One region of the Roseateles albus genome, then DNA from elsewhere that is predicted to be linked to it. Evidence: predicted binding sites of a transcription regulator. Region 1 holds the regulator's gene; each other region holds the start of a gene.

The links. The regulator FNR, encoded in region 1, switches genes on or off when oxygen is low (the NO sensors DNR and NnrR bind a similar motif). The targets are predictions, from matches to a motif close to TTGATNNNNATCAA.
Region 2: PRZ03_RS13495 (cation-translocating P-type ATPase) is a predicted target of FNR. The motif match lies at 2,210-2,223, and genes of this name have one in related genera.
Region 3: PRZ03_RS13870 (oleate hydratase) is a predicted target of FNR. The motif match lies at 2,438-2,451, and genes of this name have one in related genera.

Annotation. Positions count from the first base shown of each region.
Region 1 is NZ_JAQQXT010000002.1:447,691-451,897, forward strand. Features, by position in the region: gene ccoG (cytochrome c oxidase accessory protein CcoG) at 1-526, shown strand, start outside; gene PRZ03_RS04915 (hypothetical protein) at 557-841, shown strand; gene PRZ03_RS04920 (hypothetical protein) at 877-1,158, shown strand; gene fnr (fumarate/nitrate reduction transcriptional regulator Fnr) at 1,168-1,902, opposite strand; gene hemN (oxygen-independent coproporphyrinogen III oxidase) at 2,082-3,512, shown strand; gene PRZ03_RS04935 (sulfite exporter TauE/SafE family protein) at 3,512-4,207, shown strand, end outside.
Region 2 is NZ_JAQQXT010000007.1:284,673-288,879, reverse strand. Features, by position in the region: gene PRZ03_RS13515 (winged helix-turn-helix domain-containing protein) at 1-503, opposite strand, end outside; gene PRZ03_RS13510 (cytochrome b/b6 domain-containing protein) at 530-1,273, opposite strand; gene PRZ03_RS13505 (diheme cytochrome c) at 1,245-1,724, opposite strand; gene PRZ03_RS13500 (DUF1924 domain-containing protein) at 1,735-2,133, opposite strand; gene PRZ03_RS13495 (cation-translocating P-type ATPase) at 2,240-4,207, shown strand, end outside.
Region 3 is NZ_JAQQXT010000008.1:53,469-57,675, forward strand. Features, by position in the region: gene PRZ03_RS13855 (ATP-binding protein) at 1-1,441, shown strand, start outside; gene PRZ03_RS13860 (ribosomal protein L7/L12) at 1,436-1,723, opposite strand; gene PRZ03_RS13865 (Crp/Fnr family transcriptional regulator) at 1,830-2,402, shown strand; gene PRZ03_RS13870 (oleate hydratase) at 2,560-4,167, shown strand.

The DNA.
Region 1 (4,207 bases):
AATGGATTACCCGCGCGGGCTGATTCGCTACGACACCGAGAACGGGCTGAACCAACACCTGAGTCCGGCCCAAAAGCTGCGCCGGGTGTTCCGTCCGCGTGTGGTGATTTACACGGTTGTTTTAGTGGTTTTGTGCTCGGCCTTGCTGGGCAGTCTTTTGTTCCTGCGCAGCCCCGTCAAACTCGATGTGGTGCGCGACCGCGGCGTGATGGCGCGTTTGGTCGAGGACGGTTTCATTGAAAACCTGTACCGCCTGCAGGTGATGAACACCACCGAGCAGCCACAGGACTTCACGGTGGCGGTCACGGGTATGACGGGCGTGGCTTTGGCTCAGCCGGTTGCGCTCACAGTGGGTGCAGCCGAAGCGCGCTGGGTGTCTGTGGCGGTGCGTGTGCCGCCGGAAGTGGCCGCGCAGGCCGGTGCTGGCGCTCACCCGATCCAGTTCCAGTTGATGCGCCCACAGCAAGCGGGCAAGGAGCCGGTTCAGGCTTCAATCGAAAAATCAACGTTTGTGGTGCCGCGCTGATGCGCAGCCGCCCAGCTTTGGAAAAGAATCATGACTGAGCATCAAAATATCAATTCGCCCGCTTCATCGTCTTCATTGAGCTCAACTTCGGCCACTGCCGCCGCTGTTGTAGCGCCCGAGGCGACGCGCCCTTGGTGGCGAGAGCCGGTGATGTGGTGGGTGGTGGGCGGCCCGTCCTTGGTCGTGGTGGCGAGTTTCATCACCCTTGGCTTGGCGCTGCGCTATCCCGATCCCGTGCTGCAAGAGCAGGCGTCTGCCAAAGCCATGCAGCCTGCGAAAGAGGCTCGCAATCACGCCGCGACAGGTGGGAAATGAGCGATTCGCCCACCCCAGCTTCAGACTCGAGCCCAGTGCCAACTGATCGTTCGACCCTGGGCCGGGTCGCGATGGCGGTGGTGTGGCCCTCGTTCTTGATGGCCGGGGTGCTGACGGCACTGGTGTTTGCGCTGGTCGATCCGGGTGATCTGACCTGGTTTGGCGGCGCGCCGGTCGAGTTGCCGCGCCAAGCGGTCTATACCCTGGGATTTTTGCTGTTCTGGCTGATCATCAGCCTAGCGGCCAGTTTGAGCGTGCTGATGGCCACTTTGCCGGAGCTGCCGCAGGACCGGCACCCGCGCGCCTGGCCCCGCTGAGTTTGCGTCTTAGCAGGTGGTGCTATTGACCAAGCGCTGCAAGCCGGCTTGGTCGAGGATGCGCAACTGGCGCTGTTTGACTTCCAGCAAACCGTCGTCCTGGAACTTCGAGAAAGTCCGGCTGACCGTCTCGAGCTTCAAGCCCAGGTAGCTGCCGATTTCTTCGCGTGTCATGCGCAGCACCAAGGCGGCAGCGGAGAAGCCGCGCGCTTGCAGGCGCTGGGTCAGGTTCAGCAAAAAAGCGGCCAGCCGTTCTTCGGCCCGCATGCTGCCCAGCAGCAGCATCACGCCGTGATCGCGCACGATCTCGCGGCTCATGATTTTGTGGAACTGGCGCTGCAAGTCGGTGAATTCGCGCGACAACTCTTCCAGTTGCTCGTAGGGGATCACGCAGACCGAAGAATCCTCCAGCGCTACCGCGTCGCAGCTGTGGCGGTCGGTGCTGATGCCGTCCAAGCCCAGCAACTCGCCGGCCATTTGAAAGCCGGTGACTTGGTCTCGGCCGTCCTCTGAGGTGACGCAGGTTTTGAAAAAGCCTGTGCGTACAGCGTACAAAGACAGAAAACTGTCGCCGCTGCGAAACAAAGTATCGCCGCGTCCGACTTGGCGGCGCGTCGCGACCAGCTTGTCAAGTTGCTCCAAATCGCCCGACGACAGGCCCACCGGCAGGCACAGCTCGCGCAAATTGCAACTCGAGCAGGCAACCTTCAGGGGTTCGATTTTGATCGGGATGGTGGCGTTCATTTGGCTCTTTTCAACTGACGCGCCGCCGTAACAGCGGGGCGGCGAATCTTTGGGGAAAGTGGCTCCCGAGATCATCAGCCTGATGTATCTCAAGAACTGCTGCATTGTTGGCCTCACCAAGCAGCTTAAGCTTGATCTTGATCAAGCGGTGAAAGCAAACTCTTGGCAAAGTATGCGCCATGGTACAGATCATTCACGCTAGCCCCGCCTTGGGTTCCGTCCAAGCCTCGGACAGTATCAGCGAAGAGCTGTTGCGCCGCTTCGATGTCTCAGGGCCGCGCTACACCTCTTACCCGACCGCAGACCGGTTTGTCGAAGCCTTTTCGGCCGATCAGTACACGCAGGCCTTGCAGCAAAGAGCAGGTGGCTCCTTGGGCAGTGCCTCGCCTTTGTCGCTGTACATCCACATTCCGTTTTGCGAATCGGTCTGCTACTACTGTGCTTGCAATAAGGTCATCACCAAGCACCATGACAAGGCGGTCGAGTACCTGCAGGCCTTGGTCACCGAGATGGATCTGACGCTCGCCCATCTGGGGCGCGGAGCGGCGGTGTCGCAACTGCATTTGGGCGGCGGCTCACCGACCTTTTTGAGCGACGCCGAGTTGAGCCAGTTGATGCTCGCACTGCGCGAGCGTTTTCGTGTGGCGCCTGGGGCCGAAGTCTCGATCGAAGTGGATCCCCGCACGGTCACCAAGGACCGGCTCAAACATCTGCGTGAACTGGGCTTCAACCGACTCAGCTTTGGCGTGCAGGACTTTGACGCGGCGGTACAAAAAGCCGTGCACCGAGAGCAGAGCTACGAGAGTGTCGAGGCCTTGATGATCGCCTCGCGCGAACTGGGTTTCGAGTCCACCAATGTCGATTTGATTTACGGTCTGCCGCTGCAGACGCCGGACTCGTTTGCTCGCACGATTGCTCAAGTTGGCGCCTTGAAGCCGGATCGCATCGCGCTCTATGGCTACGCCCATCTGCCGCAGCGCTTCAAGCCGCAGCGCCGCATCGACACGGCCCAACTGCCGCCGGCCGGTGACAAGGTTGCGATGTTGGCGGGGGCCATCGCCGGCTTCCAAAGCCATGGCTACAGCTATATCGGCATGGATCACTTCGCCTTGGCCACCGATTCCTTGGCTGTGGCCAAGCGGCAAGGGCGCCTACACCGCAACTTCCAGGGCTATAGCACTCAGCCTGATTGCGATCTGGTGGCACTGGGAGTGTCGGCGATCGGCCGTGTCGGTGCTTGTTATAGCCAGAACGCGAAGACGCTGGACGAGTACTACGACGCGCTGCGCCAAGGCCAGTTGCCTATCGTGCGCGGCTTGGCCCTGAGTCGTGACGACATCGTCCGGCGTGCGGTCATCATGGCCTTGATGTGCCAGGGCAGGCTGGAGTTTGAGTCGATCGAGTTGTCGCACTTGGTTGATATGCGGGCCTATTTCAAGCCCGAGTTGGAGCGCATGGCTGAGTTGGCCGAACAAGGCCTGGTGACGCTGGAGCCGGGTGCGATTCAAGTCACGCCAATGGGTTGGTATTTTGTGCGCGCGGTCGCCATGGTGTTTGACCGTTATCTGCAAGCCGACCGGAGCCGCGAGAGATTCTCTAGAATCATTTGATGCTTGATGTCGCTTTAGCCGGTTCGGCCCTGCTGATGGGGCTGGCCGGCACTCCCCATTGTCTGGCCATGTGCGGCGGCGCCAGCACTGCTATTGCGGGCCCCTCACGTTCGGCCATGCTCGGCTTTCAGCTCGGGCGTTTGTTCAGTTATGCCCTCGCAGGGGGATTGGCCGCAGCCAGCGTGGGCTTGTTGGCTCAATGGGGGCAGGCCTCGGCCCTGTTGCGGCCACTCTGGGTGCTGCTGCATGTGGCGGCTTTCCTGCTCGGCTTGGCCTTGCTATGGCATGGGCGCCAGCCGGCCTGGCTCGAAGGCATTGGCCAGCGTATCTCCAACGGCATTCGCCCTTCGGTGACCTCATCCTTGGACGGTTTGAAGGGGGGCGGCAAGATCTTCGCTCGGCCCGCACGAGCCGGCATGCTTGGGCTTGCCTGGGCCGCTTGGCCCTGCGGGCTCTTGCAGTCGGCCTTGCTGGTGGCGGCCTTGGCCTCGGGGCCGGCCCAGGGTGCTGCGGTGATGGCGCTGTTTGCGGGTGCCTCCGGCTTGGGTTTGGCCTTGGGGCCGCTGCTCTGGGTCAAACTGCAAGGGCAGGGCGGTGCTGCGGTCGCAGGCATGCGCTGGTCGGTGCGGCTCAGCGGTCTGGGTTTGGCGGTTGCCTCTGGCTGGGCCTTGGGTCATGGCGTGTGGGCGCAGGTC
Region 2 (4,207 bases), on a different contig from region 1:
CCGGCGCCCAGCATCATGGCCTGCAGCAGATCGAATTCGCGGGTCGACAAGCTCACCGCCGCGCCGCCGCGCAGCACGGTGCGGGCGGCCGGATCGAGCAGCACATCCTGCGCTCGCAGCAGCTCTTGCGGCTGACCCGCGGAGCGACGCACCAGCGCACGCAGCCGGGCGCCTAGCTCGAACAGATCGACCGGCTTGATCACATAGTCATCGGCGCCCAGATCCAGGCCGCGAATGCGATCGGGCACCGCGTCTCGGGCGGTCAGCACCAGCACCGGCAGCGTGATCCCGTCCCGGCGCAGGCCGGCCAGCACATCCAGGCCATCTTTCAGCGGCAGGCCCAGGTCCAGCACGGCGGCCGCATAATTTGCAGCCTCAGCGCGCAACTCGTGCTCGGCGGCCAGGCCGTCGCGCACCCAGTCCACCACAAAACCCTGCTGGCGCAGGCCGGCACGCAGGCCATCGCCCAGCAAGGCATCATCTTCGGCAAGCAGGATTCGCATGGGCTGATTATTGAGCCTGCACGCCGTCAATCGTCATCATCGTGACTACTTTGATGGCGGGCGCTGATCCCGGGGCGGTCCGACAACTTGGACGGTGCATCCTGCCATTGCCACCACCAAAAGCCCATGACCACGGCAACTAGGAGCAGGGCCAGCGGGCTCATATTCTGCTTGACCAGATCGGGACCTTTGCCGGGCGAGCGACCGCTCAGCATGGGGCCGGCATGGTTGTGGCGGCGCAGCAGGCTCACCCCCGCGATCAAGGCCAGATGAGCCAGCACAAGGCCTAAGCTGGCATTGCCCAGCAGCTCATGCAATTCCTCCAGTGCATCTTCCCAGCGATTGCCCCACCAAGCCTGCTCCAAGCCGACACCGCTGAGCGCGGCCGTCAGGGCTGCCAGCAGTATCGCCACCACCGCCAAGGTGTTCAGCCCCTGGTAGCTGGCGAGCAGATTGCCCTTGCCCTGCGGCCAGGCCAGCAACTGCTGCGGCAGGCCGCGCAGCTTGCTGAACCAGCCCGACAGGCGAACGCGCTTGGGCCCCACCAAGCCCCACGCCAGCCGGGCCAAGACCAGGCCCAAGCCCGTGTAGCCCAGCGTGACGTGGAGCAAATGCCAGCGCTCGCTTTCGGCGCTCAGGTAGGCGCCGGTGAAGCTGAAGGCCAGCAGCCAGTGCAGCGCCCGGGTCGGTGCGTCGATGACGCGGCGGCTGGGCGGGTGGCCCGGCGTCGCCAGCGGCGATTCATTTGGGGATGCGGATGCGGTGTTCATTGAAGTTTCCTTGTTCGGCGGTGGTGTGGCAGGCGGCGCAGTTGGCGGCGCTCTTGATGCTGGCGCGCTGCCAGGTGGCGGCGGAGATTTCGTCGTGCTCTCGCACAAACCAGGCCGAGCGCGTGATGCGATCGGCGGGCGGCGCTGCGTTGCCCACGCGCTTGTAGGTGCCGGCATTGCCCACAAGCCAGCGGCTCAACTCGTTCACGCTGGCTGCATCCAGCGAGGCGTCGGAGCCGAAATGCTTGGGCAGGTTCGCCATCAAGCGTTGCCAGGACGCGGCCGGCAGCATGCCCGGCGGATAGGCCAGATGGCAGGCCGCGCACTCTTGCTGATACTTGGGCAGCAAGGGGACGGATGCGCCGCGCCGGCCATCGTCATCGGCATGAGCCGCGCCAGCGGCCAGCAGCGTCAGGGCCAGCCAGGGCAACAGCAGTGAAGTTCTCATCATGTGGCTCTCCTCAGGGTTTGAGCGTGATCAGCCAGGCCAGCACATCGGCCTTCTCGGCCGCGCTGCATTCGCGGCTCAGCACATCCTTGCAGTTGCGCCGAAACCATTTCTCGACCTTGGCGGGGTCGCTGAAGCGTTTGGGGTTGAAGGCCGGCGCCAAGGCGTCAATCGGCTTGCCGGTGCCGGCATGGCGCCCCGCCGCGCTGGGCAGCGCCTGGTGGCAGGACGCGCAGCTCCAGTCCCCGCCATGGGTGACGGTGAAAAAGCGCTGGCCCAGCTTGGGGTCGGCGCTGCGGCCTGCCTGGGCGCTGTATTCGGCCAACAAGTCAGCAGGTGCGGCCTTGGCCAAGCCGGCGAGGGCGGTCAAAAGAGCCAGCAGCCCGCTGAAAAGGAGTGTGCGCGTGTTCATGAACTGCATCTTGCTGGCCCAGTCTTAGGGCAGTCTTAAGGATGCTTCAGCCGCTGCCTTGCGCTACATCAGTGCCTTGATCTGGGGCAAGTCGACAATCATCTGCATGCAAAACAAAGACGAGATTGACCCTTTTGCGGGCCTGAACCATGCTCAGGCTGCGCAGCGTTTGCTGGAGGATGGCCCCAACGAGCTCAGCCCGCCGAAGAAGCGCACGGTCTGGCATATCTTGGCCGATTTGGCGCGCGAACCTATGCTGCAACTGCTGCTGGCGGCGGGCGCCATCTACCTGCTGCTGGGCGACCGGGGCGAGGCCTTGATGCTGCTGGCCTTTGTGCTGCTGACGGTGATCATCAGCGTCAGCCAGGAGCAGCGCACCGAGCGCGTGCTGGAGGCGCTGCGCGACCTGACCAGCCCGCGTGCGCTGGTGATTCGTGACGGCCAGCTTGAGCGTATTGCCGGCCGCGAGGTGGTGCGTGGTGACCTGCTCGTGCTGACCGAGGGCGACCGCGTGGCCGCCGACGCGCTGCTGCTGGAGGCGAATGACTTGCAATGCGATGAGTCGCTGCTCAGCGGCGAATCCTTGCCGCTGTCCAAGCGGGCGCCGCCGGGCCCCTCCGAAGCCGAGGAGCACCGCGTCTTCGCCGGCGCCTTGGTGGTGGGCGGCCAAGGGCGGGCGCGTGTCACGGCCACCGGGCCGCGCAGCGAGATGGGCCGCATTGGCAAGTCGCTGGCCGAGATCGAGGCGCCGCCAACGCCGCTGCATCAGCAAACGAGGCGCTTGGTCAAGCTGTTCTCGGTCTTGGGCCTGAGCCTGAGTGCCGCGCTGGTAGTGATCTATGGCTTGCTGCGGGGCGACTGGTTGGCGGGCCTGCTGGCGGGCATCACGCTGGCGATGTCGATGCTGCCGCAGGAATTCTTGCTGATCCTGACCGTCTTCATGGCCATGGGGGCTTGGCGCTTGTCGCGCCAGCGCGTGCTGAGTCGGCGCGCCGCGACGATTGAAACGCTGGGTGCGGCCACCGTGCTGTGCACCGACAAGACCGGCACGCTGACCGTCAACAAGATGGCGGTGGCCGAGTTGACCCTCGCTGCTGGTGCAGATGCGACAAGCGCCGGCGAGTTGTCAACTTGGCAAGCGGATGAGCCGGCCTTGCCCGCGTCCTTCCATCTGCTGCTCGAGTACGCCGTGCTGGCCAGCGAGCGCGATCCCTTTGACCCGATGGAGAAGGCCTTGGTGGAGCTGGGCCAAGCTCAGCTGCCGGCCACCGCACAGCATCCGAGCTGGACCCTGCAGCATGAATATGCGCTCAGCCCCGAACTGCCGGCGATGACCCATGTGTGGCGCCGTGACGATGTGGCCGCTGCTGCTGCTGCTGCTGCTGCTGCTGCTGCTGGTGACGATGGCGAGGGCGCCGGCTTTGTGGTGGCGATCAAGGGTGGAGTTGAGGCGGTGCTGGGCCTGTGCCGCAGCAGCGACGCACAAACCCAGGCCTTGTTGCGGCAGACCGAGGCGATGGCCGCGCGCGGGCTGCGAGTCTTGGCCGTTGCCCGTTCCACTTGGCCCCATCCCTGGCCGGCTGTGCCTTGGCCCGCCGATCCAGCCGGTTTTGACTTCGAATTGCTGGGCCTGACCGCCTTTGCCGACCCACTGCGTCCCGAGGTGCCGGCGGCAATTGCCGAATGCCGCGCTGCGGGTATCCGGGTCTTGATGGTCACCGGCGACCACCCTGCAACAGCCTTGGCCATCGCCGCGCAGGCCGGCCTCGCCAACAGCCCGGCCGCGCTAACCGGGGTCGAGATGGGCGCATTGAGTGCCGCTGAACTGGACCGTCAGCTGCAGGCCACCCAGGTGTTCGCCCGCATCAAGCCGGCGCAAAAGCTCGCCTTGGTGGAAGCGTTGAAAGCGCAGGGCGAGGTGGTGGCGATGACCGGCGACGGCGTCAACGACGCGCCCTCGCTGAAGGCTGCCCATATCGGCATCGCCATGGGCGGGCGCGGCACCGATGTGGCGCGCGAAGCGTCCAGCTTGGTGTTGCTGGACGATAACTTCGCCGCCATCGTGCAAGCAGTG
Region 3 (4,207 bases), on a different contig from region 1:
GGCGGGTTTGGCCGGCGGCTTGCGCGCAGCCCAGATTGCTTTTGACGAGGGCGAGGCGCTGGAGACCCTGATGCTGATGGCCGACCAAGCCATGGGCGCGGCGGCGGCGGCCACGGTGCGCGCCGAGGCTTTGTCGCGGCAAATCGAGCAGGGCCGCCATGCCGCCAGCCAGCTGCTGGACAAGCGGCAGGCTGCGCAGGCCGAGTTTGCCCAGTGGCAGCAGGCTTGGGCGCAGGCCTTGCAAGCAATGAGCTTGCCCGAGACGGTGCTGGCGGATGCCGCTGAGCAGGTCTGCGCGTCTTGGTCGGACATCGACGCCGGCTTGCAGCAGATGCGCGATCTGCGCCTGCGGCGGATCGAGCGCATGCAACGCGAGCTGAGCGACTTCGAGCTGGAGTGGCAGGCTTGTGCGGGCAGCTTGAAGCTGGACCTCGGCGGCCCGGGCGATGCGAGCGTGCAGACCTTGCTGGGCCAGTTGGGCGCCGCCCAGCGTGCCCAGGAAGAAGCGCAGCGCCTGCGCCTGGAGCTGGCCGGCCTGCAAAGCAAGGCGGATGCGGCCGGGCTGCGGCTGAGCGAAGCTAGGGCGCGTTTACAGCCGCTCTTGCGGCAGGCCGGTGTGAGCGAGCTGGCCGGCCTGCGGGATTGCATCGCGAGTTCGGACCAGCGCCGCGTGGCCGAAGCCGCGCTGCGGGCTGCGCAGAGCGCGCTGGCCGAGGGCGATGATGGCCTCAGCCTCGCTGCGCTAGAAGCCGAGGTGGCGGGCGTGGATGGGACGCAGATCTCGGTGGCTGTGGCCGAGCTGGCGCGCCAGATCGTTGAAGCGCAACAGCAAAGCGAGGGCTTGAGCGCCGAACTCGATAAAGCGCAGACGGCTCTGGGCCTGATTGCGGGGCAGGACGATGCTGCGCGCGTCGAGGGTCAGCGCCAAGACGCGTTGGCCAAGATGGCCAATGCGGCCGAGCGCTATGTCAAGGTCTACACCGCCTCACGCCTGCTGAAATGGGCCATCGATCGTTACCGCGAAACCAAGCAGGGTCCGATGTTGGGGCGGGCCGGCGAAATATTTGCCGCGCTGACCCTGGGCTCGTTTCAGCGCCTCAGCGTTGACTTCGAGGCACAGCCGCTGAGCCTGCACGGCCTGCGCGCCGATGGCCGGCTGGTGGGCGTGGGCGGCATGAGCGAAGGCACCCGCGACCAGCTGTTTATGGCGCTGCGCTTGGCAGCCTTGGAGCTGCATATCGAGCAGAATCCGGTTCATGCCTTGCCCTTTGTCGCCGATGATTTATTCATCAACTACGACGACGCCCGCGCCGAGGCCGGCTTGCGGGCATTGGCAGCGCTGTCAGAGCGAACCCAGGTGATTTTTCTTAGTCACCATGCGCATCTGCTGCCTTTGGTGCGGGCGGTGTTCGGCGAGGCGGTCAATGTGATTCGGCTATGAGCTCGCACCAAGCTTTTCAATCACGTCTTTCGCTTCCTTCAGACCCAGTCCGGTTTGCTCACGGTAGGCCTTGATCGCCGCAATTTTTGCTTTCGGGTCCTTGGCCAGGGCTTTGACTTCATCTGAAGGTTCGGCGTACTGGCCCCATTTGATGCCCATATGTGTGAGCAAGGCGTTCAGCTTGGCTTCGCTCTCCCGCAGCCGCGTGTGAATGCCCACCAGCTGGGACAAGGCGATAGCCAGGGCCAGCAGTGTCAGGACGAAGAAAGTGTCGTTGTTCATCCGAGGCTCCAGGGTTCATGTGCGCCGAGCGATGCTAGCAGCCTGGGCCCAGCAGCCTTGTGCGACTAGTGGGCCCAGGCGAGCCCAAGTAGACTCCACCACAGCCATGCAACAAACCCGAATCCTTTTAGAAAAAGCCGCCGATCAAGCCTTGCCAGACTGGGATTTTTTGGCACCGGCTTACCAACTCGGCCAATTTACCAAGGGCGTCGATATTTTTGCGCCCGGCGAGTGGCAGCCCTTCGTCTATGTGCTGCGCCGTGGCTTGGTCAAACTCAGCTATACCAACGCGGAGGGCGAGGAATGGATCAAGTCCTTCATTGGCGAGGGCGACTTCTTTGCCTGCCCCAATGTCTTGGTTGCCGGCCTTAAGACCGACTACGGCGCCGTGGCGCTGGAGGACTGCCAGGTCGAACAAATCGATTACGCCGCGATGAAGCGGTTGATGGCTCTTCACCCGGCCTGGCAGCGGGCGATTTCGCAGCTGCTGCAAAGCCATATCGTGCGCAAGGAGCAGCGCGAGCGCGAACTGCTCACCATGCGCCCCGAGGAGCGTTACCAGTCCTTTTTGCAGACTTATCCGGCCTTGGCCAAGCGCATACAGGTGCGGGACATAGCGCATTACCTGGGCGTCACGCCGGAGGCCTTGAGCCGGATCCGTAAGCGCTTGCGGGTTTGATGCAGATCAAGGGCGGAGAAGCCGCGACCCCGCGATTGATTCAGATCATTTGACGCGCAGACGAAGCCGGCGAAGCTGTGGGCTCTTCATCACCTCCCTGTGAATTTTGTGCAGGGCGGTGATGCCGGGCCCTTTTCTTTTCAGTCAGGCTTTCGCCATGCAAACCTCAGTTTCCAGTTCCAGTTCCAGTATCAATCGCACCCAGCTCAAGGCTTATTTGCTGGGCGGCGGCATAGGCTCGATGGCCGCCGCCGCCTTCATGATCCGCGACGCCCAGGTGCCGGGTGCCAACATCACCATCCTGGAGGCGCTGCCCTTGATGGGCGGCAGCCTGGATGGCGCCGGCGACGCCGCAAGCGGCTATTCGCTGCGCGGCGGCCGCATGCTGACCACGGATAACTACGAATGCACCTGGGATCTTTTCAAGACCATCCCCTCGCTAGAGCATGCCGGGCAAAGCGTGTTCGAGGAAACGCTGGCCTTCAATGAAAGGCACCAAGCTCATTCAATGGCGCGCCTGGTCAACCGCCAGCGCGCCAAGATGCCGGTGGAAGCTATGGGTTTCTCGATGAGCGACCGGCTTGAGCTGCTCAAGCTCAGCCAAGCCAGCGAGGAGGCGCTGGGCAGCTCGGCCATCACCGACTGGTTGTCGCCGGCCTTCTTTGAGACCGAGTTTTGGTTTATGTGGGCCACCACCTTCGCCTTCCAGCCCTGGCACAGCGCCGTTGAGTTCAAGCGTTATCTGCATCGCTTCATGTTGGAGTTCTCTCGCATTGAAACGCTGGGCGGTGTCAAGCGTACGGTGTACAACCAATATGACTCGCTGGTGCGGCCCTTGCAGGCTTGGTTGCAGGCGCAAGGCGTGCGCTTCATACCGGATTGCAAGGTCACCGATTTGATTCATACCGAGCAAGACGGCCAGTTTGTGGTCACTGCGATCGAGTGCCAGCGCGCCGGTGCGGCCGAGCGCATCGTTGTCAGGGAAGGGGATCTGGTGTTCTTCCAGAATGGTTCGATGACCGATGCGTCCAGCCTAGGCAGCATGCACAGCGCGCCGCCGGCCTTGAACAAGCACGACAGCGGCGGCTGGCAGCTCTGGGAAAAGCTGGCCCAGGGGCGGCCCGAGTTCGGTAACCCTGCCGCCTTCAACAGCAGCATTGCCGAGTCGATGTGGGCTTCGTTCACGGTGACGCTGAAGGACACGCGGTTCTTCGACAAGATGCAGGCTTTCAGCGGCAACGAGGCCGGCACCGGCGGACTGGTGACCTTCAAGGACTCCAACTGGTTGATGTCCATCGTGCTGGCGCACCAGCCGCATTTCGCCAATCAGCCGGCCGAGGTGCAGGTGTTTTGGGGCTATGCCTTGTTCCCCGACCGGATCGGCAACTTTGTGGCCAAACCGATGGCCGACTGCAGCGGCGAGGAGATCCTGCGAGAGCTCTGCGGCCATCTGCGCTTTGATCTGGATGCGGTGGCCCAGGCCAACTGCATCCCCTGCCGCATGCCCTACATCACCAGCATGTTCATGCCGCGGGCCCACAGCGATCGGCCCTTGCCGGTGCCCAAGAATTCGAAGAACCTGGCCTTCATCAGCCAGTTTGTCGAGATCGCTGACGACGTGGTGTTCACTGTCGAGTATTCCGTGCGTGCCGCTCAAATGGCGGTGTACGAGTTGGTGAACGTGGCCCGTCCGGTGCCGGCCATCATCCCGCATGACAAGTCGGTGAAGACGCAGTTCGAGGCCTTGGTGAAGGCCTTGAAATAGGGTCTGCGGCGGACCGCGCCGACGCAGGTGGCAAGGCCAC